Regions from separate parts of the Bradyrhizobium sp. LB13.1 genome, predicted to be linked through region 1. Evidence: predicted binding sites of a transcription regulator. Region 1 holds the regulator's gene; each other region holds the start of a gene.
The links. Region 1 encodes LexA, which represses DNA repair genes until DNA is damaged. Its sites were predicted from a motif close to TGTTCNNNNTGTGTTCNG; they were not measured.

Region 1 (5,032 bases):
TGTGAGTGCTATCCACTCGTTCGGTAGGATCAGAGCACTTTTGGCAGTGTTGATTGGTGGAGCATTGTCACAAGTCGTTGCTTGGTTTGTTTTTATGCCATTTTTCGCCGAGCTGGTTAAACGGGCGGCGAAAGCTTAGCCAGCGCCGTTGAGCGGCTCGCGGAGTCCCGGAAAAAATCCCGGAGTAAGATCAAGAGAGTAAGTTAAACGTTTGACTTTACGAATGAATTAGGAATCCGCGTCCCACATTTCAGATGTCGTTCGCCGCGACGCTCGGGCTGGTGGCGCTGGTGCAGATCGGCATGCCGAACCTGTTCGCATCGCCCGATCATTCGGCGACAGCGCGCGTTGCGATGTGGGGCGGGCGCGAGATCGCGATGCTGTTCATGGCTTCGCTGATCGCGGGACTTGCGACCACGCCCTATGCCGCTTTCCACTTCCACCGCGTCACCCCGTTCGGCGTGCTCGCCAATCTCGGTGCGATGCCGGTGGTCTCGGCGCTGGTGATGCCGGCGGGGCTGCTCGGGCTGCTTGCGGCTCCCTTCGGGCTCGATAGCGTGTTCTGGTGGCTGATGGGGATCGGCATCGACTGGATGGTCGTGGTCTCGCGCTGGGTCGCGGCATTGCCGGGCGCGATCGGCCGCATCCCGGCTTTCGGCATCGCGCCGCTGATCGCGGCGAGCCTGGGGATCATCGTGCTGGGCCTGTTGCGCACGCCGCTGCGCTGGTCCGGCGTACTGGTGCTGCTGGTCGCGATTCTCTGGGGGCTGTCGGTGCGGCAGCCCGACATCCTGATTGCCGGGGATGGCCAGAGCGTCGCGGTGCGGGGCAAGGACGGACATCTTCACCTGATCAAGACGAGCAAGGATAGCTTTTTGCTCAAGGAGTGGTTGGCTGCCGACGCCGATCCGCGCGATGCCGCCAGCACCTCGCTGGCGGCCGGCGTGTCTTGCGATGAATCCGGCTGCGTGACGCCGCTCGCCGATGGGCGGCTGGTCGCGCTGGCACTGCGCATCGACGCGCTGGCGGACGATTGCAACCGCGCCGCGCTGGTGGTGACGGCACGTCCCGCGCCGCCCGATTGCGCCGCGATGGTGGTCGATCGACGGCGGCTCGCGAGCCAGAGCGCGCTGGCGCTGACGCAGCGTGGTGACGGCTTTGCAGTTCAGGCGGTGAGGGAAAGAGGCACGAGCCGTCCCTGGTTGCCGGCCGGCGCAGGCGAAGGTGATTTCGACGGCAGTCTTGCGCCGAAAAAGATCCCGCCACGCAGCAAGGACGCAACGCCGGCGGAAATCGATTTGCAAGCCGACGATTAATCGGATCGTGCGGAGAGATGCAGTGGGCTGGTGCATCCGATCGGATTCGCTGGACGCAAACCACACCACCTCGCCGGCCACGGCCGGCGATTGCAAATCAATCCTGGCCTCCGATCCCGTGGCCGGAGGGCGACCGTGTCAGCCGATCGGCAGGCGCGTGATGGTCGGCTGCCTGTCGGCCATGATCTGCGGCTTGTGCTCGCGCTCGCCGGCCGGCAGCGTCACCGGCAGTTGCAGCACGGTCGCGCGCTGTCCTTCGACAAGCTGGGTCACCAGCACGTATTTGCCGTCGGGGAATTCGATCGCGTCATGATGGCGGTCGGGAATGTGCGGATCGATCTTGCCGAACTTGCCGACACGGGAATTGATCGTGCGTGTCCAGATCCAGCGATTATCGTAGCGGATGTTGTCGGCGAAGGCGAGCTCCGTTCCCGGCAGCAGGCAGACGGCCACAGTCGGATCGGCTGCGGACGCAAAACCACGCGTCGAGGTGCCGCGGAAGGTTGTCGTGACGACCGTCTCGCCGACTTCGGCGGGGCGCGACGCGATGGCATGCAGGCTGTAGTCACACATCGGGTGCTCCTCATGCTGGGATAGCAACCGGCGTCTCTTATCGAGGCGCAGGCCCCTATCAGAGTGGAAACACACAAGCCTCTGCTTGGTTATGGGCAAATCTGCGGCTGGTTTCCGCACGCCGCGATCACATTATCTTTCCCGAATCGGCGAGGAACAAAGCCTGCTCCTGGGCATTTCGGTCGCGCACGTCAGCGGCCGGAGATGCCCTTGCGCATGACGTCTCCTCAAACCGGAACGCCGCGAAGCCTCTGGGATGCTTGGTGCGGCGTGTCGAGGATGGGCCGCCGGAGAAGCGGCCGGATAATCTGTGCAGAACCAGGATGACTATCCAGCCGGAGCGGGCAATCCGTCCACTCCAATTGGTATTGCGTGACTGCCGTACGGGCTCAGTACTTTCGGTACAGCCCGATCAGCTTGCCCTGAATTTTTACCCGGTTCGGCGGCAGGATGCGCACCTCATAGGCGCCGTTGGCGGGCTCGAGCGCGATCGATGCGCCGCGGCGGCGGAAGCGCTTGAGGGTTGCTTCCTCGTCGTCGATCAGCGCCACCACGATGTCGCCGGTATCGGCGCTCTCGTTGCGCTGGATCAGCGCCATGTCGCCGTCGAGGATGCCGGCCTCGACCATGGAATCGCCGCGCACTTCGAGCGCGTAGTGCTCGCCCGAGCCAAGCATGTCAGGCGGTACGCTGATAGTGTGGCTGCGGGTCTGCAACGCCTCGATCGGTGTGCCGGCCGCAATCCGGCCCATCACCGGCACCGCGACCGGACGTTCACCATCGTCCGCGGGCAGGCTGGAGCTCGCACGTACCTTGCCGAGATTGCCCTCAATGACGCTCGGCGTGAAGCCGCGGCGGCTGCCGGCGGCGGCCTGGAGCTCGGGCAATTTGATGACCTCGATCGCACGGGCGCGGTTGGGCAGGCGTCGGATGAAGCCGCGCTCCTCGAGCGCCGTGATCAGGCGATGGATGCCCGACTTCGAGCGCAGGTCGAGCGCATCCTTCATCTCGTCGAAGGAGGGCGGCACGCCGCTTTCCTTCAGACGTTCATTGATGAACCGCAGAAGCTCGTATTGTTTGCGCGTTAACATCTCGACCAAAGTCTCCCGGTTGATGTCGTTCGATTCCGAGACGCTGAATTCAGCAATAAGCCGCTACACGCTCGAAACAAATCATGAACGGACACTATATGTTCGATATGTGTTCCGCAACTGCTTAATTTACCGTGAACAGAGCGAAGTTCGCGGAACATGCGTTGTCGGGGCGCTCACACGGGGAGCCGCAACACCTCGCAAGGTGTGCCTGCTTCGGCTTTCGGCGCGAACGGTGCGCGCACGAGAAGTACCTGTGCCGCAGCGAGATTCGCAAGCAGCGAAGAGTCCTGATGGTTGACGGGAAGGGCAACGCGCGTGCCGTCGTCGCGCTCCTCCAGATGCGCGCGCAGATAGTCTTCCCGCTGGTCGTTGGCGCCGACGTCGCGGCCGAGCACGGCGCGCTCGCGGCGATGGTGAATCACTGAACGGCCCGAGAGAGCGCGAATCAGCGGCACCAAGAACAGGAAAGCGCAGACGTAGGACGACACGGGATTGCCCGGCAGGCCGATCACCTCCATCGCGCCGAGCCGCCCGTGCATCATCGGCTTGCCCGGCCGCATCGCGATCTTCCAGAACGCCATCGTTATGCCTTCGTCCCTCAGCGCCTGCTGGACCAGATCGTGGTCGCCGACCGATGCGCCGCCGGTCGTGATCAGGATGTCGGCTCCGCTCTCGCGGGCGCGTCGAATGCCGACGGTGGTGGCCTCCAGCGTGTCGGTGGCAATACCGAGGTCGATGGTCTCGGCGCCCTCGCTGCGAGCGAGAGCGTGCAGGGCGTAGCCGTTGGAATAGACGATCTGGCCGTGACCGGGCGTGGTGCCCGGCATCACCAGCTCGTCGCCGGTGGCGAGGATCGCGACCTTCGGACGTCGGCAAACGGAGAGGTGCGGGTGATTCATCCCGGCCGCAAGCGCGAGGTCGCGCTCGGTGAGACGGCTTCCCTTGCGCAGGAGCACGTCGCCGTCACGGAAATCGACACCGGCGGGCCGGATGTGCCGTCCGGCGATCGCGGCTTCCTTGATCGTGATGCGCTTGCCGTCGGCGACCGTGTCCTCCTGGATCACGACGGCGTCGGCGCCGTAGGGAACGACGCCGCCGGTGAAGATCCGCACGGCCTCGCCGGCGCCGACTGTTCCCGCGAACGGCCGACCTGCCGCGACCTCGCCGATGACGGTGAGCTTCGAATCGATCGTCGCGGCATCGGCCGCACGCACCGCGTAGCCATCCATCGCCGACATCGCCTGTGGCGGCTGCGTGCGCCGGGCCGCGGCGTCGCGCGCGAGCACGCGATGGTAGGCTTCGTCGATGGCAACCATCTCTTCGGGCAGCGGCTCTGCACCCGCCAGCACCGCGGCAAGCGCGTCAGAAACCGGCATCAAGGCCACGGCGAAAACTCCTGCTCGGCACGTTCGGGCGAATGTTCCGCAAGTCTTCTAGCCGAGCGCGGGCGCAGAGGCAAAAACAGCTGAGCGGGGACAGTCATCCCGCTGCTTCACATTGTTCTGGAAGGCAAGATCAAGCCCGTCGCGGCATGATCCGAGGAACGAGACAGATCGGCAGGAGAGTGACCATGGCAGGGACGAGATGACGACCGCCCCGGCCAGCACCGATCAGGTCGCTGTCTGCTCGGGACTTACGTCGGGCGCCTTCGGCCCCTGATCCTTGTCGGGAAGCGGATCGGCCTGGGATTTCAGGTCGGCGGCCTTGCTCACGAGCTTGGCGGAAAGGGCCGAGTCTGAGGTTGTCCTGGCGAATTCAAGAAGAAGAGAGGCCTGCTTGGTGAGGTAGGTCTTGCCCAACACGATGATGCATCCGTCCGTAGAAGTCCCAACGGACTCAAGAGTCCGGAGGGTGGCATTCCGTTCCCGGAACTCTGTCTAAAAATGCACAAAGTGTTTTGGTTCCTCGTCCCCGGGGTGAAATTGTTCCGGATCGGCAGGTCGGCTTGCCTGGCAATGTGCTGGGGCGGGCGGTCAAATCCCCAGCGCCTTGAGGGCGATCCCGACGTCACGCGGCGAGATCACATGCACCGCCGTCATGCCGCGCGCC
Region 2 (5,032 bases), 100 kb from region 1:
GTTCTCACTGATGCGGTGGCGCGGATCGTCGATCAGCGTCAGCATGTCCTCGACGTCCCGGGCCGGCCAGTCGCGTGACATCAGGGTGTCGCGGGCGGTGGTCGGGTCGGGCGAGGTCCGGATCACGCGGATCATTTCGTCGATATTGGCGACCGCGATCGCCAGACCGACCAGGATATGGGCGCGATCGCGCGCCTTGGCGAGCAGGAACTTGGTGCGCCGCGTGACGACCCGCTCACGGAAGTCGACGAAGATCGCCAGCAGGTCCTTCAGATGCATGATCCGCGGACGGCCGCTGTCGAGCGCAACCATGTTGACGCCGAAGCTCGTCTGCAGCGGGGTGAACCTGTACAGCTGATTCAGCACTACATCCGGCACGGCGTCGCGCTTCAATTCGATGACGACGCGGTAGCCGTCGCGATCCGATTCATCGCGCAGGTCGCCGATGCCCTCGATCTTCTTTTCCTTCACCAGCTCGGCGATGCGCTCGACCATCGTCGCCTTGTTCACCTGGTAGGGAATCTCGGTGATGATGATCGCCTCGCGCTCCTTGCGGATGGTCTCGATCGCGACCTTGCCGCGCATCATGACCGAGCCGCGGCCGAGGTGATAGGCGGCGCGGATGCCCTGCCGTCCGAGGATGACGCCGCCGGTCGGGAAATCCGGTCCCGGCACGATGTTGATGAGCTCGTCGATGGTGAGCGCGGGGTTGTCGATCAACGCGACGCAGGCGTCGATGACCTCGCCGAGATTGTGCGGCGGGATGTTGGTGGCCATGCCGACCGCGATGCCGCCGGCGCCGTTGACGAGCAAGTTCGGGAACTTGGCCGGCAGGACCGACGGCTCGGTCTCGTTGTTGTCGTAGTTCGGCTGGAAGTCGACGGTGTCCTTGTCGATATCTGCCAGCAGAGCCAGCGCCACCTTCGTCAACCGGGCTTCCGTGTAACGATAGGCAGCCGGGGGATCGCCGTCGACCGAGCCGAAATTGCCTTGGCCGTCGATCAACGGCACGCGCATGGAGAAGTTCTGCGCCATCCGGACCATGGCGTCGTAGATCGACTGGTCGCCATGCGGATGATATTTACCGATGACGTCGCCGACCACGCGGGCGGACTTGACGTACTTCTTGTCGGGCGTGTGCCCCTGCTCGTTCATCGAGTACAGGATGCGGCGATGCACCGGCTTGAGGCCGTCGCGGGCGTCAGGCAGCGCCCGCGCCACGATCACGCTCATGGCGTAATCGAGATAGGACTTCTTCATCTCCTCGAAGATGGAGACGGGGCGAATATCCGAGGGTTGCGCCGGCTGGTCGCCGGGCTTGTCGTCGTCGTCAGCCAAGGGGAAATCCGGTGAGGTTTTATCTGGGAATCATATAGCGCATCGAGGCTCGGATAACCACCCTTGCGAGGCTTGGGCAAGCGCTTTTTCCGCCTATTTTTCCAATAACTTAAGCCCTTGCGAGCCATGTCTCGGATAGCCGCCACATCGACCTTGCGAAATCGCCTGGAACACCTGGAAAACCGTGCGGCGAACGTGCCCGTCAGCGCGCTTGCCGAGACGCAATCCGAGCTCAACCCAAACATGAAGCGGGCCCGGAAATCCCGAGCCCGTCCTGCCGATTAGCGAGATTTGCTGGCACGACACGAGAAGCGCCGCCCCATCCGGCCGGCACGTCGACATCGTGCGATACGCCGCGTTCTTCGAACGGGATCGCTCAGAACGGGATATCGTCGTCCATGTCGTTGTTGCGGCCACCGCCGCCGGCGGCAACGGGGCGGCGCGGCGCGCTGCTGACCGGACCCGATGAGCCGAAATCGCCGCCCGGCTCGTCGCCGAAGCTGCCGGCTCCTCCGCCGCCGCTGCGACCGTCCAGCATTGTCAGCGTCGAGTTGAAGCCCTGCAGCACGACCTCGGTCGAGTACTTCTCGACGCCGCTCTGGTCGGTCCATTTGCGGGTCTGGAGCGCACCCTCGACGTAAATCTTGGCGCCCTTCTTCAGATACTGCTCGGCGACCTTGCAGAGCCCTTCATTGAAGATCACGACGCGGTGCCACTCGGTCTTTTCCTTGCGCTCGCCGGTCGCCTTGTCGCGCCACGTCTCCGAGGTGGCGACGCTCAGATTGGCGATCGGCCGCCCGTCCTGGGTGCGGCGGATTTCAGGATCCTTGCCGAGATTTCCAACCAGAATGACCTTGTTGACACTTCCCGCCATCGCCGCTCTCCACTCCGAATGCCACTGAATTTGAATGCCACTGAATTTCACGAGGCGGGGCCGCGCCCGCGGCCTCTGCCACCCTGTTGCGGACCCTATACGCTCGCAAGGGACGCTCAGCCCACGATCCCTCCGGTTATCCCCAAATATAGCATCTATTTGGATCTCGTTCCAGATTTGTTCCTGCAAACCCGACTTTCGGTCGCTCGCGGATGCTTCATCTGCAGAAGCGTTGGATGGAACCTTTGTAGGTTCCCGTCCGAAGAGCAGAACAACTTAACATTCAGCAAGTTATTGGCGCTTTCACCGCCTGCCATTGTTGCATCCGGGCGACGGACTCTGCCGCTCGATGGAGCTACCGTCGCCTCGGACTTAGTTCATATGGGCGTCACGCCTGATCAGCCGCTTCGGATCAACAAGAAGCGACGAACCTGGGGAGACTGGCAATGAATAAGCTTGTGTTTGGCGCAATCGGTGCCGTGGCGTTGGGCGTATCGGCTCCCGCGAGCGCGGCCGATCTGGCGGCACGTCCCTACAACAAGGCTCCGGCGCCGATGGTTGCGACCATCTATGACTGGAGCGGCTTCTACATCGGCATCAACGGCGGCGGCGGGTCGAGCCACAAGTGCTGGGACTTCGTTACGCCGGTGACCGGTACATTGGTCGGCGAAGGCTGTCACAATGCGACAGGCGGCACCGTCGGCGGGCAGATCGGCTATCGCTGGCAGACGGCCAGTTGGGTGTTCGGCTTTGAAGGCCAGGGCAACTGGGCCGACTTCCGGGGCGACAACGTGAGCACACTGTTTCCGGGCACCGCTTTGGTGACCGGTGATCGCAACCGTTCTCGCATCGATTCTTTCGGGCTCATCACCGGTCAGGTCGGTTACGCCTGGAACAACGTGCTGCTCTACGTGAAGGGCGGCGGCGCCGTGGTCGGTGACAAGTACGACGTCTATGCCGCCGCAGGTACGCCCGGCGCGGGTACGCTGCTGGCTTCGGCGCGTGAAACTCGCTGGGGTGGGACGGTCGGAGCCGGTTTGGAGTTCGGCTTCGCACCAAACTGGTCGCTGGGCTTTGAGTACGACCACATCTTCCTTGGCAATCGCACGATCGGCTTCACAACGCCCGCGGGCGCAACATTCGGAAGCGACCGAATTAGCCAGGATGTCGATATGGGGCTTGTCCGCTTGAACTATCGCTGGGGCGGTCCGGTCCTCGCGAAGTACTGATCCAACTGACATCATTCAAGAACTCTAAGGCCGGCCTTCGCGCCGGCCTTTTCGTTTCCGTTCCCCGACGGGAATAACAGGTCAACAAGTGCTCCATTTTCAGGCTGCTGTGGCCGGTGGGACACACAACTTGCGGCTTTAGTAGTGTAAGAGTGACATCAGTTGGACGAGAGTGTCCGATGCCTTTCCCGAATAGGGAGGGCAACAGAAACTGGGGACTGGGATTAGTTGAAAATGAAAAAGATTTTGTTGGCTTCGGCCTGTTTGTTCGCTCTCGCTGCCCCGGCTTCGGCCGCTGATCTCGCGGCGCGCCCCTACACCAAGGCTCCGGTGGCTATGGCTTCGGTCTACAACTGGACCGGCTTCTACATCGGCGCCAACGCCGGTGGTGGCTCGAGCCACAATTGCTGGGATACGACCTCGGTGCTTGGCGCACCAGTCCCCGTCACGGCTGAAGGCTGCCACAATGCAACCGGCGCCATCGTCGGCGGCCAGATCGGCTATCGCTGGCAGTCCAGCAATTGGGTGTTCGGCCTCGAAGCCCAGGGCGATTGGGCTGACCTGAAGGGCTCGAACACCAGCTCGCCCGCCGCGTTCTTCCCGCTGGTGAACAACACCAAGATCGACGCCATCGGCCTCTTCACCGGTCAGGTGGGTTATGCCTGGAACAACGTGCTCTGGTACGTGAAGGGCGGCGCGGCCGTCACCCACAACAAGTTTCAGCGGCACTCTGGGTGGCGTCACCCTCGATACCGCCAACGAAACCCGTTGGGGTGGCACGGTCGGCACCGGCATCGAGTTCGGCTTCGCTCCGAACTGGTCGGTCGCCGTCGAATATAACCACCTGTTCATGGGCAAGCACACCGACAGCTTCACCTTCCTCGGTGTGAACACCCGCAGCGACAGCATCAAGCAGGACGTGGATATGGCCACGGTTCGCTTGAACTATCGCTTCGGCGGTCCGATCGTCGCGAAGTACTGATCTGCACGACCGACGTCACATCGTTACGAAAGGCCGGCCTTGCGCCGGCCTTTTTGTTTGCGCGGTCTCCTGCAGCGTAGTTCCGCTGGCCCTCCTGCTGCCAGATGCCGCCAGCGCGCCAACAATCCGTTGACGATTCGCAAAGGCCACTGGAAATCCCTCCTCGTTCTTCCTACGTTCGCTGACATACCCATCGGCGCCGATCCCGGTTCCGGGCGAAGCGCGCCTTCAGCGTTGGCGCGATCGCGCGCCTTTGGGATTCTTGAGGACCACCAGGATGGATGAAGTGATCAAGGCGAAGCGCCAACAGCCGAACGTGGGATCAAATCTGCGCGCAATTACGATCCGTGGCGCGCGCGAGCACAACCTCAAGAACGTCGACGTCGAGATTCCCCGCGACAAGCTGGTGGTGTTCACGGGGCTGTCAGGCTCCGGCAAATCCTCGCTCGCCTTCGACACCATCTATGCCGAGGGCCAGCGCCGCTACGTCGAATCGCTATCGGCCTATGCGCGCCAATTCCTGGAGATGATGCAGAAGCCCGACGTCGACCAGATCGACGGATTGTCGCCGGCGATCTCGATCGAGCAGAAGACGACGTCGAAGAACCC
Region 3 (5,032 bases), 2.3 Mb from region 1:
GGCGAGCCCGCAATCGGCCGAGATCGTCCGCGCGGTTGTGAGCCTCGCGCACGCCCTGCATATCCCGGTCGTCGCCGAGGGGGTGGAAACGGAAGCGCAGCGCGCCTTCCTGGCGCGCGAGGCCTGCGAGGAGATGCAGGGCTATCTCATCGGCCGGCCCGAATTGATCGAGCGCTATCTCGACGTCGTCGGCGTGACCGTGGAGCGGCGCCTCTACGCCTAGCCGTTGGCCTGCGACAGGATTTCGAGCGTCAAGTCCGCGCTGATTGGAACTTTCGCTCGAATACGTATTTCCTAGACGCAACCGAGCCGGGCGCGCTGCGGGCGCAGCAAATGTTTTGCACGACCGCCATCGCCCTGACGCAAATAAGGGCCATAACCCCTGTGAACGCGAGGGAGGCTCTCATGGAGAACGTACGTCGTTACCGCGCGCTGGCGTCCCTCTGTCGTCAGCAGGCCGCCTACCGGCCGCTCCAGAACTGGGAACTGCTCGGCCAGGCTGAACATTTTGAATATCTCGCCGAAGTCGAGCTCAAGGCACATTACGATGCGTGCAATGCGCAACATGACGAGGACGCTGTCGCGGCCACGGCGTGGGAGAGGCCTGCCGCGGCGTGACATTTCGTCCGGCCTCCGTGTCTTCTTTGCCAAGATTTAATCGCGTGGACGGGACGCCGTAAGGTGGCGACCACCATGTTGGGTGCAAGGCGACTTACCCAACATGGACATATCGACATGAACGATCGCGTCAATTCCGACACCACCACGTCCCGCAAGATACTGAGGCCGCGCCGGCTCGCGCTGCTCGGCACCGTGGCCGCGCTTGGCCTGGCCGTGCTGGCGACTGCTCCCGGCTCTTCGCCGTTCAGCGCGACCTCCTTCATTGCGCCCGCCCAGGCCGCGGAGACCGCCACGACACCGCAGGGCTTCGGCGATCTCGTCAGCAAGGTCAAATCCGCCGTCATCTCGGTGCGGGTCAAAATCGACCAGGACAGCGAGAAGAGCGCGATGCTGCAACAGAACCGGATGGATTCGGACGAGGCGACGCCGTTCGACCAATTCTCACGGCAATTCGGCTTCGGTGGTCCGGGTGGCATGAACGGCATGCCGCGCCAGCGCCACCAGACTATCACGGGTGAGGGCTCCGGCTTCTTCATCTCCGCCGACGGCTATGCCGTGACCAACAACCACGTCGTCGACCACGCTGAGTCGGTGCAGGTGACGATGGATGACGGCCAGACCTATACCGCGAAGGTGGTCGGCACCGATCCGAAGACCGATCTCGCGCTGATCAAGGTCGAGGGCAAGAAGGATTTTCCGTTCGTCAAATTCTCCGACCAGAAGCCGCGCATCGGCGACTGGGTGGTCGCGGTCGGCAATCCCTTCGGCCTCGGCGGCACCGTGACCGCCGGCATCGTCTCGGCCAGCGGCCGCGACATCGGCAACGGTCCCTATGACGATTTCATCCAGATCGATGCACCGATCAACAAGGGCAATTCCGGCGGTCCGGCGTTCGACATGAACGGCAACGTGATTGGCGTGAACACCGCGATCTTCTCGCCCTCCGGCGGCTCGGTCGGCATCGGCTTCGACATTCCGGCTTCGACCGCAAAGCTCGTCGTCGCACAGTTGAAGGACAAGGGTGCGGTGACACGCGGCTGGCTCGGCGTGCAGGTGCAGCCGGTGACATCGGATATCGCCGACAGCCTCGGCCTCAAGGAGGCGCGCGGCGCGATCGTGGACAATCCGCAGGACGCTAGCCCGGCAGCGAAGGCGGGCATCGAGGCGGGCGACGTCATCACCGCCGTCAACGGCACCGCGATCAAGGACTCCCGCGATCTCGCCCGCACTATCGCTACGCTTGCACCGGGCACGTCCGTGAAGCTCGATGTCGTCCACAAGGGCGACAGCAAGACGGTGACGCTGGTGCTCGGCGAATTGCCGAACGAGCGGCAGGCTAAGGCCGACGAGGGCAAGGCGCAGCCGGATGCCGGCACGCCGCGTCTCGGGCTCAGCCTGGCTCCGGCCGGCGACGTCCAGGGCGCCGGCCAGAAGGGCGTCGTCGTCACTGAAGTCGATCCGCAAGGGCCGGCCGCGCAGCGCGGCATCCAGACCGGCGACGTCATCCTCAACGTCGGCGGCAAGGCCGTCGCCAATATCGGTGATGTCCGTTCGGAGCTGGCGCAGGCGAAATCGTCCGGCAAGCGCAGCGTGCTGCTGCAGATCAGAAACGCGCAGGCGACCCGATTCGTCGCGGTGCCGCTCGCATAAGTCGAACGGCGATCCGCGCAAATCCAAAAAGGCGGCCCACGGGCCGCCTTTCCTGTTTGCCTTCAGGATTCCGGATGGCCGCCGATAACATTCTCGTTAACGGCAGAGAGGATGACCCGGTTCGTCCGAAAAAGCCGTGTTCGCTCATCACAATTGCGGATCTCGTATGGAGTCGGCGGCAATGAAGCCGCCGGGACGATTGCAAGCGTGGAACTTCGAACTTGCCGCCGCTGAGCTAGCTGGCCGGCAGTTCGCATTTGATCGGTGCCGACATGGATCGATTGAAGCTCTCGGATCGATTGAAGCTCTCGCTGAGGACTGCGCTGCTCGTGGCGCCATTCGTGCTGTGGGGTGGAAACGCTCTCGGGCGCGACGACGGCCGCTACGCGGACTCACCCCTCAAGCCGTGGTTCGACGGCCTGCGCAGCCATCTCGGTCCGTGCTGCTCGGATGCGGATGGGTTTGCCGTCGCCGATCCCGACTGGGACTCGCACAACGGGCATTATCGGGTGCGGCTCGACGGGGAGTGGGTGGAGGTCCCGGACGAAGCCGTGATCACCGAGCCGAACCGGGCCGGCCGAACCATGGTGTGGCCGGTGAAGACCGCGTTTGGCGTTTCGATCCGCTGCTTCATGCCGGGCAGCATGACCTGACAGAGTTCAGCGCGACCGTTTGGAGGATTTGCGCTTCGACGTTTTCTTCGACGTTTTCTTCGACGTTTTCCTGGACGTTTTCTTCGAAGTCTTCTTCGTCTTCTTGGAGGTCTTCTTCTTGGAGGTCTTTTTCGCGGCCTTCTTCGGGACCTTCTTGCCCTTCTTGCGTGCCTTCGACAGGCCGATCGCGATTGCCTGCTTGCGGCTCTTCACGCGTCCGCCTCGACCGCCAGGTCCGCTCTTCGCGCTGCCCTTCTTGTAGCGTTTCATCTCGCGTTCGACATCGCTGCCGGAGCTGCGCGAGTAGCGGCGCTTCTTTGCCTTGCGTGCCATGCATGTTCTCCCTTGGCCGGGGAGAACCATCCGCGACAGGCATGGTTCCGAAAGCGGGCACGCAACGTCCTGGATTGAGCGGGTAGCCTAGAACGAATTCGCCAGCTCGATCTCCGCTTCCAGCACCTGGATGCGCCGTGCTGCCTCACTGGAGGACAGGTCCCGCGCATATTGCGCGGGTTGATAGGCCTCTTCGCTGAGCCGTTTCAGCCTGAGGCCCTGTGTCCGGGTCATCTGCTCGGTGAGGAAAGCCCTGGCATCGTATTTACCCTGAACCTGCATGTCGCTTCTCCGGACCTGAAATCGTGACTTGACTATATGTTCTTATTTTGTTCTAACAAGTCATGGACAACAGAATTAATGAAATTCGACGCAAAATCAGTGTGTTGAGGCTAGAAATGGCCGATGTCGAGGCGTCCGTGCGCGAGTTCGTCGACCGTGATCGCGACTGCACGGAGAAGGCCCTGGCGCAGATGGATCTGCGCTGGAAAATCAATCTTCTGATCGGCGAATGGAAGGCTGCAGGTGGCGGCGATGTCCTGCCGGATGTCCGCGACAGGATGCGCCTTCGTTCCGCGAAGAAAGCCGGCAATCCCGTGCGTGCTATCGCGCGCCATTGAGAGCTTTGGGAGTGTGCCGTGGAAGAAGACCCGGCGACGTACCGGATCTTGAGACTGCGCGCCGAGATTCTCGAACTGGGCTCGGCCATCCGGCAGCTGCAACGCGAGGGGCTCGACGACGCCGCGGCCCAGCTCCTGATCGTGCGCAAGAGCGAACAGCTCGATCATCTCGTGAAATCAGATCGTGCGGGCTGTCATCCCGACCTCACCGGCGGCCGTCGTTGAAGCGTACGCGCGCAGGGCGACATGCGGGCTTGTCGATGCCGGAGGTTGGCGAAGCGGCCTGAGAAGGGTTCAGCCGAACCCGCAAAGCAAAAAGGCCCCGCGATGGCGGGGCCTCCTTGAATTTCGCCGAGCAGCTACTTGGTGTTGCTCATGCCACCCTTGTTGTGCGTCATGGTGCCGCCCTGGTCGGAGCCGGGGCCGGAGCCGCCCTGACCGGAGGGATCGGCGCCCTTGGAGGATTTGGTGTTGGCGCCCGTGGTCTGCGACGACGACATGGAGGATCCATGTTTCGCCTTGTGCGACTTTGCCTGCACGGCGAACGGCGCGGCGGCGAGGCCGGTTGCCAACATCACGGCGAGGGCGAGCTTGGTTGTCTTCATGGGGGAACTCCCTGAGTTGAATTGACGCAGGCAGCCAACCGCGCTCGGTCACAGGAGTTCCGAACACAGGAGCTCCGCTGCATCACGCACACTTCAAGATTCCTTGTCCTCTGCGAGGATGAAGACGACGCCGGTGAGTGTCGCGCCGATCGCGAATGTCGTCGCCAATGTGAGGGCGAAAGCGACAGCGGCCTGGCTTCCGCCGTGGCTGAGCAGGTTGGCGACGGCTGGATTGGTCAGAACGAGCACGAGGCTGAAAGCGAGGCCGAGGGCTGCGCCCATCATCGCATGCGTCATCAGCTTGACGAGGCCGCTGGGAGAGATCAGGTCCGACGACTTTTTCGTGCGCATGGAACTCTATCCCGATCTCGCATGCAACGCCTGCGACGCTCGCCGGTTCCATCCGAATGAAGGAATTGTCATTGCCCGCTTCATCCGACGTTCATGCCGGCTTTGCGAGGATGAAGACGTCACACCACGGGAACATTCGATATGGGTAAGGTGGTCTTTCTTTACCGCTCGCTGGCCTATCGCAACGCCGCCGCGGACA
Region 4 (5,032 bases), 2.5 Mb from region 1:
GATGGGCGGATTAAGGGCGAGCGTGCGGATACCGGTGTAACGGATGTAACCGCAATAGCCCTATTTCGGCAGCAGCGCCTTCAGCTTGTCGATGTCGCGCACGTTCATCTTGAAGCCGCCGGGCATCACGATGTCGCCGGGCTTCTGCTCGGGCTTGCAGGCTCCGAGCCACTTGGCTTCGAGCGTCATCGTGGAATCGCGCCCCGCGGCGCCGGCGGCGCCACCTTGTGCGTGCGACGAGGTCTTCACCGTGTAGGCCGAATTGAAATCGCCCGTGATCTCGGCATGCGAGGTCGTGCTGATGCCCGCGACACTGCACTCGGAATCGCTGACATAGCCGGTCGCGGTCTTCTTGATGTCCTGCTTGGCGCAGATCTGCTTGGCCATCGGGGAGACGTTGTTGTTCATCTCCTTGTCGACGGTCTCGTCGGTGCAGTGCTGCATGGTCATTTCGGGCACGGGCGTACCGCGGTCCTGAGCATCTTCAATTCCCAGAGACCGGCTTTGCGCATCGGCAGATCGTCGGCGCTGGCTACGCCGGCCGACAAGACGAGGCAAAGGGCCGAGCCGAGCAAAGCGAGTTTGCGCGTCATGTGAGAAGCTCCCGGCTAAGAGATTGCGGGCGTTACGAAAACGCCTCAGTAGAGCGTGCGGATCGGCTTGTCGGCAGCGCCATAGGGCACCCAGCGGCATGAGAACGAGATGTAGCCGCCCTCATAGGCCTGCACCCCCAGGAATTTCGCGACCTTTCCGTAGCGCGCGCAGTGATCGACCGCGACCTGCCGCGCATCGACCTGGGTTGCCATCGAATAGGCGATGATGCCGCCGGTGTCGTTGCCCTTAAACGGAGGCACCGGAAGGATATCGGCGCGCGCCGACTGGCTCGCCATCATACCCAAGGCAAGTAGGCCCGCGGCCGCAATGATTCGCATTCCCGTCACTCCGATTGGTTGGTGGCAGTTTACGGTGCCCGGGGCGGCGGTGGAAAGAACGGAAGGCCGGTTGCTGCGACCTTGTGGTCAACTCGTCGGCAAGTGTTGCCGCGCTGCACTTGACCCCGCGCGGCCTTCACGGCACCGTCCGTCCCTCGCAGATCATGTTGTCTGGATTGCCCATGCGCGCCTCGACCTCCCTGAAATCGCTCCGCTTTGCCGCCGTGCTCGGCCTCCTGTTCGGGGCGCTGTCGCTCGGTGAGGCCAGGGCCGCCAATCCGCTGGAGCTGAATTTCTGGCTGAGCGGGCCGCGCTATGACGGCAACGTCTCCGAATGCGACAGGGCGCTGCCGACGATCGCTTCCCAGTTCTTGGAGAAGGAAAGCTCGTTCTGGAATTCCTCGTTGAAGATCACCGGCTTCGCCGCGGTTCGCGAGACCGCGTTCCGGCCCTGGGCACCCGATAACATTCCGCGCCGCTTTTGCAGCGGCGAGGCCATGCTCACGGACGGCAAGATGCGCAAGGTGCACTTCTCGATCATCGAGGATGGCGGCTTCGCCAGCTTCGGCCAGGGCGTCGAATGGTGCGTGGTCGGGCTCGACCGCAACTGGGCCTACAACCCGTCCTGCCGCGCCGCCAAGCCTTAAGCAGCCTAAGCCTTAAGCAGCCCAGCCTCAGTCCAAGAAGCTCTGATTCGGTTGGCTGAAATGGCCGCCTGAATTTTGTTCTTGAAATGTTCCTATCGCCTGCTAGGCTTGCTGCACAGTCTAGTTGAGGGGGTCGCCATGTTTCATTCCAGATTGCATTCGTTCTCCCGCCTGATGATCTCGCTGACGCTTGCGGCCGGGCTGGCTGCGCTGGCCGGCGGCGCGAAGGCCGAGGACAAGCGGCAGAACGCGCCCGGCGAATTCGATTTTTATGTGCTGTCGCTGTCGTGGTCGCCCTCCTTCTGCGAGGAGGCGGCAGAGCGCGGCGGCCGCTCGCAGATCCAGTGCAGCGGACGGCCCTACTCTTTCGTGGTGCATGGTCTGTGGCCGCAATATGAGAACGGTTTTCCGGAATATTGCCAGCGGCCGTCGCCGCGGCTGAATCGCAGCATCGTCTCCTCGATGCTCGATCTGATGCCGGCGCCGGGGCTGATTTTCAACGAGTGGGACAAGCACGGCACCTGCTCGGGGCTCGCCGACCGCAGCTATTTCGAAACGATCCGAAAGGCGCGCGCCGCGATCAAGATTCCGGCCGAATATCTCGATCTATCGCAGGCCAAGACCGTGGCGCCGGCTGAGGTGGAGGAGGCCTTCATCAAGGCCAATCCGGGCCTCGGCAACGCCGCCGTCTCGATCACGTGCAACCGGACGCGGCTGTCCGAAGTCCGCATCTGCCTCAGCAAGGACCTGCAATTCCGCGCCTGCGAGGAGATCGACCGCCGCGCCTGCCGCCGCGACCAGGTGACGATGCCGCCGATCAGGGGTGGGTAGCCCCGGCGTCGTGCCTCTTTGCTCAAGCCGTCACGTGGCGTAGTGCTCTTGCATGAATTACCCGCCACGCCTTTCACGCCGGAAGCTTCGCTGACGTCATCAAGCACATCGTGCTGGCGCGCATCGTCACCTATCTCCAGGACAAGCCGGGCGCCTTCCGCGTCATCGACACCCATGCGGGCGCCGGCCTCTACGATCTCGAAAGCGACGAGGCCCGCCGCGGCGGCGAGTGGCTGACGGGCATCGCCCGGCTGATGCAGGCGCGTTTCTCGAACGACACCATCGCGCTGACCAAGCCCTATCTCGATATTGTCCGCGCCTACAATCCGAAGGGCGAGCTCAAGGCTTATCCGGGCTCGCCGCTGATTGCGCGCGCCCTGATGCGGCCGCAGGACCGCCTCGTCGCCTGCGAACTCGAGCCGAAGGCGCGGAAAGCGCTGATCGGCGTGCTGCGCCACGACGAGCAGGCCCGCGTGGTCGATCTCGACGGCTGGATGGCGCTGCCGGCTTTCGTGCCGCCGAAGGAACGGCGCGGGCTCGTGCTGATCGACCCCCCGTTCGAGGCAAAGGACGAGTTCGACAAGCTGGGCGAGGCCTTCTCGGCGGCTTTCGCGAAATGGCCGACTGGTATCTATGTAATCTGGTATCCCGCCAAGAGCCGGCGCGCCACCGACGCACTGGTGCAATCAGTGGCGCGCCTCGCAGCCGCAGCAAAGCCGCCGGGAAATTGCCTGCGCCTCGAATTCAGTGTGTCGCCGCAAGCCGACGGCGCAACTCTCACCTCCACCGGGCTCTTGATCGTCAATCCGCCTTACACGCTGCAGGGCGAGCTCAAGACGATCCTGCCCGAGCTGGAAATGCCGCTCGGCCAGGGTGGCGCTGCCAGATTCCGATTAGAGGTGCCGAGGCCCTAACACTCCGGCATTCTTGGGAAAAATATGCAAGAGCCGTAGTCAATCTGCAAAGAACCGTATTATGCTGTTTCCGTGACTGGCTTTACGTTCCGCTTCCGCGAATGGTTGCGGCGGAGTGAAGGCCTAAGAAAGATCCAGTCGGACCGAATGGTCTGCCCAAGGATGGCCAGCTCCCGGGCTTCGTAAGGCCCGGTCATGTCGTGACGTGCGTCTGCGTCGCGACGGAGGAGCAATGAGGGGGAGTTTCCCGATGGCCATGACGGGAACGGTCAAGTTTTTCAACGGCGAGCGCGGCTACGGATTCATCAAACCGGACGACGGCGGCCGCGACGTCTTCGTGCACATTACTGCCGTGGAGCGGGCCGGATTAAAGGACCTTGCCGAAGGACAGCGTATTACTTTCGAAGTCGAACCGGACAAGAAGGGGAAGGGGCCGAAGGCGGTCGATTTAGTCATCCTTTCCTAGCGAGTCCCACGCGAAAACACCGGCCCCAAAAAAATCCCGGCCGCGAGCGGCCGGGAGGCTGTAGTCCGGTATTTTCTTCTTTGGGTATCAGAAGTGATAGTTCACGCCTGCGCGCACAACGCTGGCGCTATAGCCGTTTGACACGCCTGTAATCGCGAACTGACTCGTCGACAGATCAATGTAGAGATATTCGAGCTTGGCGCTCCAGTTCGGCGCGAACCCAACTTCCGCGCCGGCACCGATGGTCCAGCCGGCGCTGGTGTGCGACTCCGTCCAGCCGAACGTCTGCGCGCGCAGCTCGCCGAAGGCGAGGCCCGCGGTGCCGTAGACCAGCACGTTGCTGAAGGCATAGCCGGCGCGGCCGCGCAGGGTGCCGAACCACGGATTGGAGAACTTCCACGGCGCGAAGGTGTCGTCGGCACCCGTGGCCTGGATGTCGCCCTCGACGCCGAACACCCACGGGCCGTTCTGGAAATTGTAGCCGGCCTGAACACCGCCGACGAAGCCGGAGGGCTTTGCGGGATTGTTGTTCACCGAGCCCCATTCGTAGCCGAGATTGCCGCCGAGATACGGGCCCGCCCAGCTATAGCCGTTGAGCGGCTGATTGACCGTGTAGGGCGCACGCTGCCCGTAATTGAGATCGGCCGCCTTTGCCGAAGCCGTCCAGCCGGCTGCAACCAACGCAGCTGCGCCCACAACGAGCCTCTTCATCACACACTCCAACGCAACTGCCGTCACCGGGTGCGATGCCTGCGCCGCCGCGCGAGGCAAAACCGCATGGTTACGGAACCAAGACCTTTTCGTGTAAGATTTATCGAGAGTTTTAAGTTAAAGGCCTGTTAAGTCGGGTTACCGCGCTGTTAACAGGCTTAAGCAAGCGTTACCGGGAACTGCGCCGCCATTCTGTGCGTGCCGCACGGCCGGAACTTCAAATCAGCACCCCAAGCGCCTAAATTCGCTCCATGGTTCACGATTCCACCGACGATCCGGACGACATGCACGCGCGTAAACCCGTGCACGGCAACGTGCCGGACGTCCCGCCCCAGGAAACGGAAACGGCGCCCCCGGACCTCGATCCCGCGACCGCAAGCGGTGACGACGAGGACGATGCACGGCTGCCGGATATCCCGGAAGAGAGCGGCACGGTCGGCGAAGAGCCGCTGGCGACCGGCCATGAGGCGATCGAGCGCGCGGTTCGCCTCGCCCCCACCTCGCCCGGCGTCTACCGCATGCTTAGTGCGA

Region 2: ACVWYI_RS21845 (single-stranded DNA-binding protein) is a predicted target of LexA. The motif match lies at 2,380-2,397, and genes of this name have one in related genera.
Region 3: ACVWYI_RS11150 (DUF3072 domain-containing protein) is a predicted target of LexA. The motif match lies at 3,577-3,594, and genes of this name have one in related genera.
Region 4: ACVWYI_RS34810 (ribonuclease T2) is a predicted target of LexA. The motif match lies at 1,656-1,673, and genes of this name have one in related genera.

What each region holds. Positions count from the first base shown of each region.
Region 1 covers NZ_JBSRYQ010000001.1:4,688,374-4,693,405, reverse strand. Annotated here, with positions in the region: gene ACVWYI_RS22345 (hypothetical protein) at 1-139, shown strand, start outside; partial or broken gene ACVWYI_RS22340 (ComEC/Rec2 family competence protein) at 243-1,316, shown strand; gene ACVWYI_RS22335 (hypothetical protein) at 1,455-1,889, opposite strand; gene lexA (transcriptional repressor LexA) at 2,279-2,980, opposite strand; gene ACVWYI_RS22325 (molybdopterin molybdotransferase MoeA) at 3,157-4,368, opposite strand; gene ACVWYI_RS22320 (hypothetical protein) at 4,594-4,785, opposite strand; gene ACVWYI_RS22315 (HAD family hydrolase) at 4,957-5,032, opposite strand, start outside.
Region 2 covers NZ_JBSRYQ010000001.1:4,585,970-4,591,001, forward strand. Annotated here, with positions in the region: gene gyrA (DNA gyrase subunit A) at 1-1,338, opposite strand, end outside; gene ACVWYI_RS21845 (single-stranded DNA-binding protein) at 1,715-2,212, opposite strand; gene ACVWYI_RS21850 (outer membrane protein) at 2,659-3,441, shown strand; partial or broken gene ACVWYI_RS21855 (outer membrane protein) at 3,676-4,423, shown strand; gene uvrA (excinuclease ABC subunit UvrA) at 4,701-5,032, shown strand, end outside.
Region 3 covers NZ_JBSRYQ010000001.1:2,358,782-2,363,813, forward strand. Annotated here, with positions in the region: gene ACVWYI_RS11125 (putative bifunctional diguanylate cyclase/phosphodiesterase) at 1-223, shown strand, start outside; gene ACVWYI_RS11130 (hypothetical protein) at 406-618, shown strand; gene ACVWYI_RS11135 (Do family serine endopeptidase) at 736-2,271, shown strand; gene ACVWYI_RS11140 (hypothetical protein) at 2,544-2,924, shown strand; gene ACVWYI_RS11145 (DUF6496 domain-containing protein) at 2,931-3,257, opposite strand; gene ACVWYI_RS11150 (DUF3072 domain-containing protein) at 3,345-3,539, opposite strand; gene ACVWYI_RS11155 (hypothetical protein) at 3,656-3,877, shown strand; gene ACVWYI_RS11160 (hypothetical protein) at 3,896-4,102, shown strand; gene ACVWYI_RS11165 (hypothetical protein) at 4,237-4,482, opposite strand; gene ACVWYI_RS11170 (hypothetical protein) at 4,576-4,833, opposite strand; gene ACVWYI_RS11175 (hypothetical protein) at 4,975-5,032, shown strand, end outside.
Region 4 covers NZ_JBSRYQ010000001.1:7,174,714-7,179,745, forward strand. Annotated here, with positions in the region: gene ACVWYI_RS34790 (ATP-binding protein) at 1-40, shown strand, start outside; partial or broken gene ACVWYI_RS34795 (DUF3617 domain-containing protein) at 61-593, opposite strand; gene ACVWYI_RS34800 (hypothetical protein) at 639-932, opposite strand; gene ACVWYI_RS34805 (hypothetical protein) at 1,115-1,579, shown strand; gene ACVWYI_RS34810 (ribonuclease T2) at 1,718-2,410, shown strand; gene ACVWYI_RS34815 (23S rRNA (adenine(2030)-N(6))-methyltransferase RlmJ) at 2,467-3,324, shown strand; gene ACVWYI_RS34820 (cold-shock protein) at 3,575-3,790, shown strand; gene ACVWYI_RS34825 (outer membrane protein) at 3,878-4,501, opposite strand; gene uvrC (excinuclease ABC subunit UvrC) at 4,753-5,032, shown strand, end outside.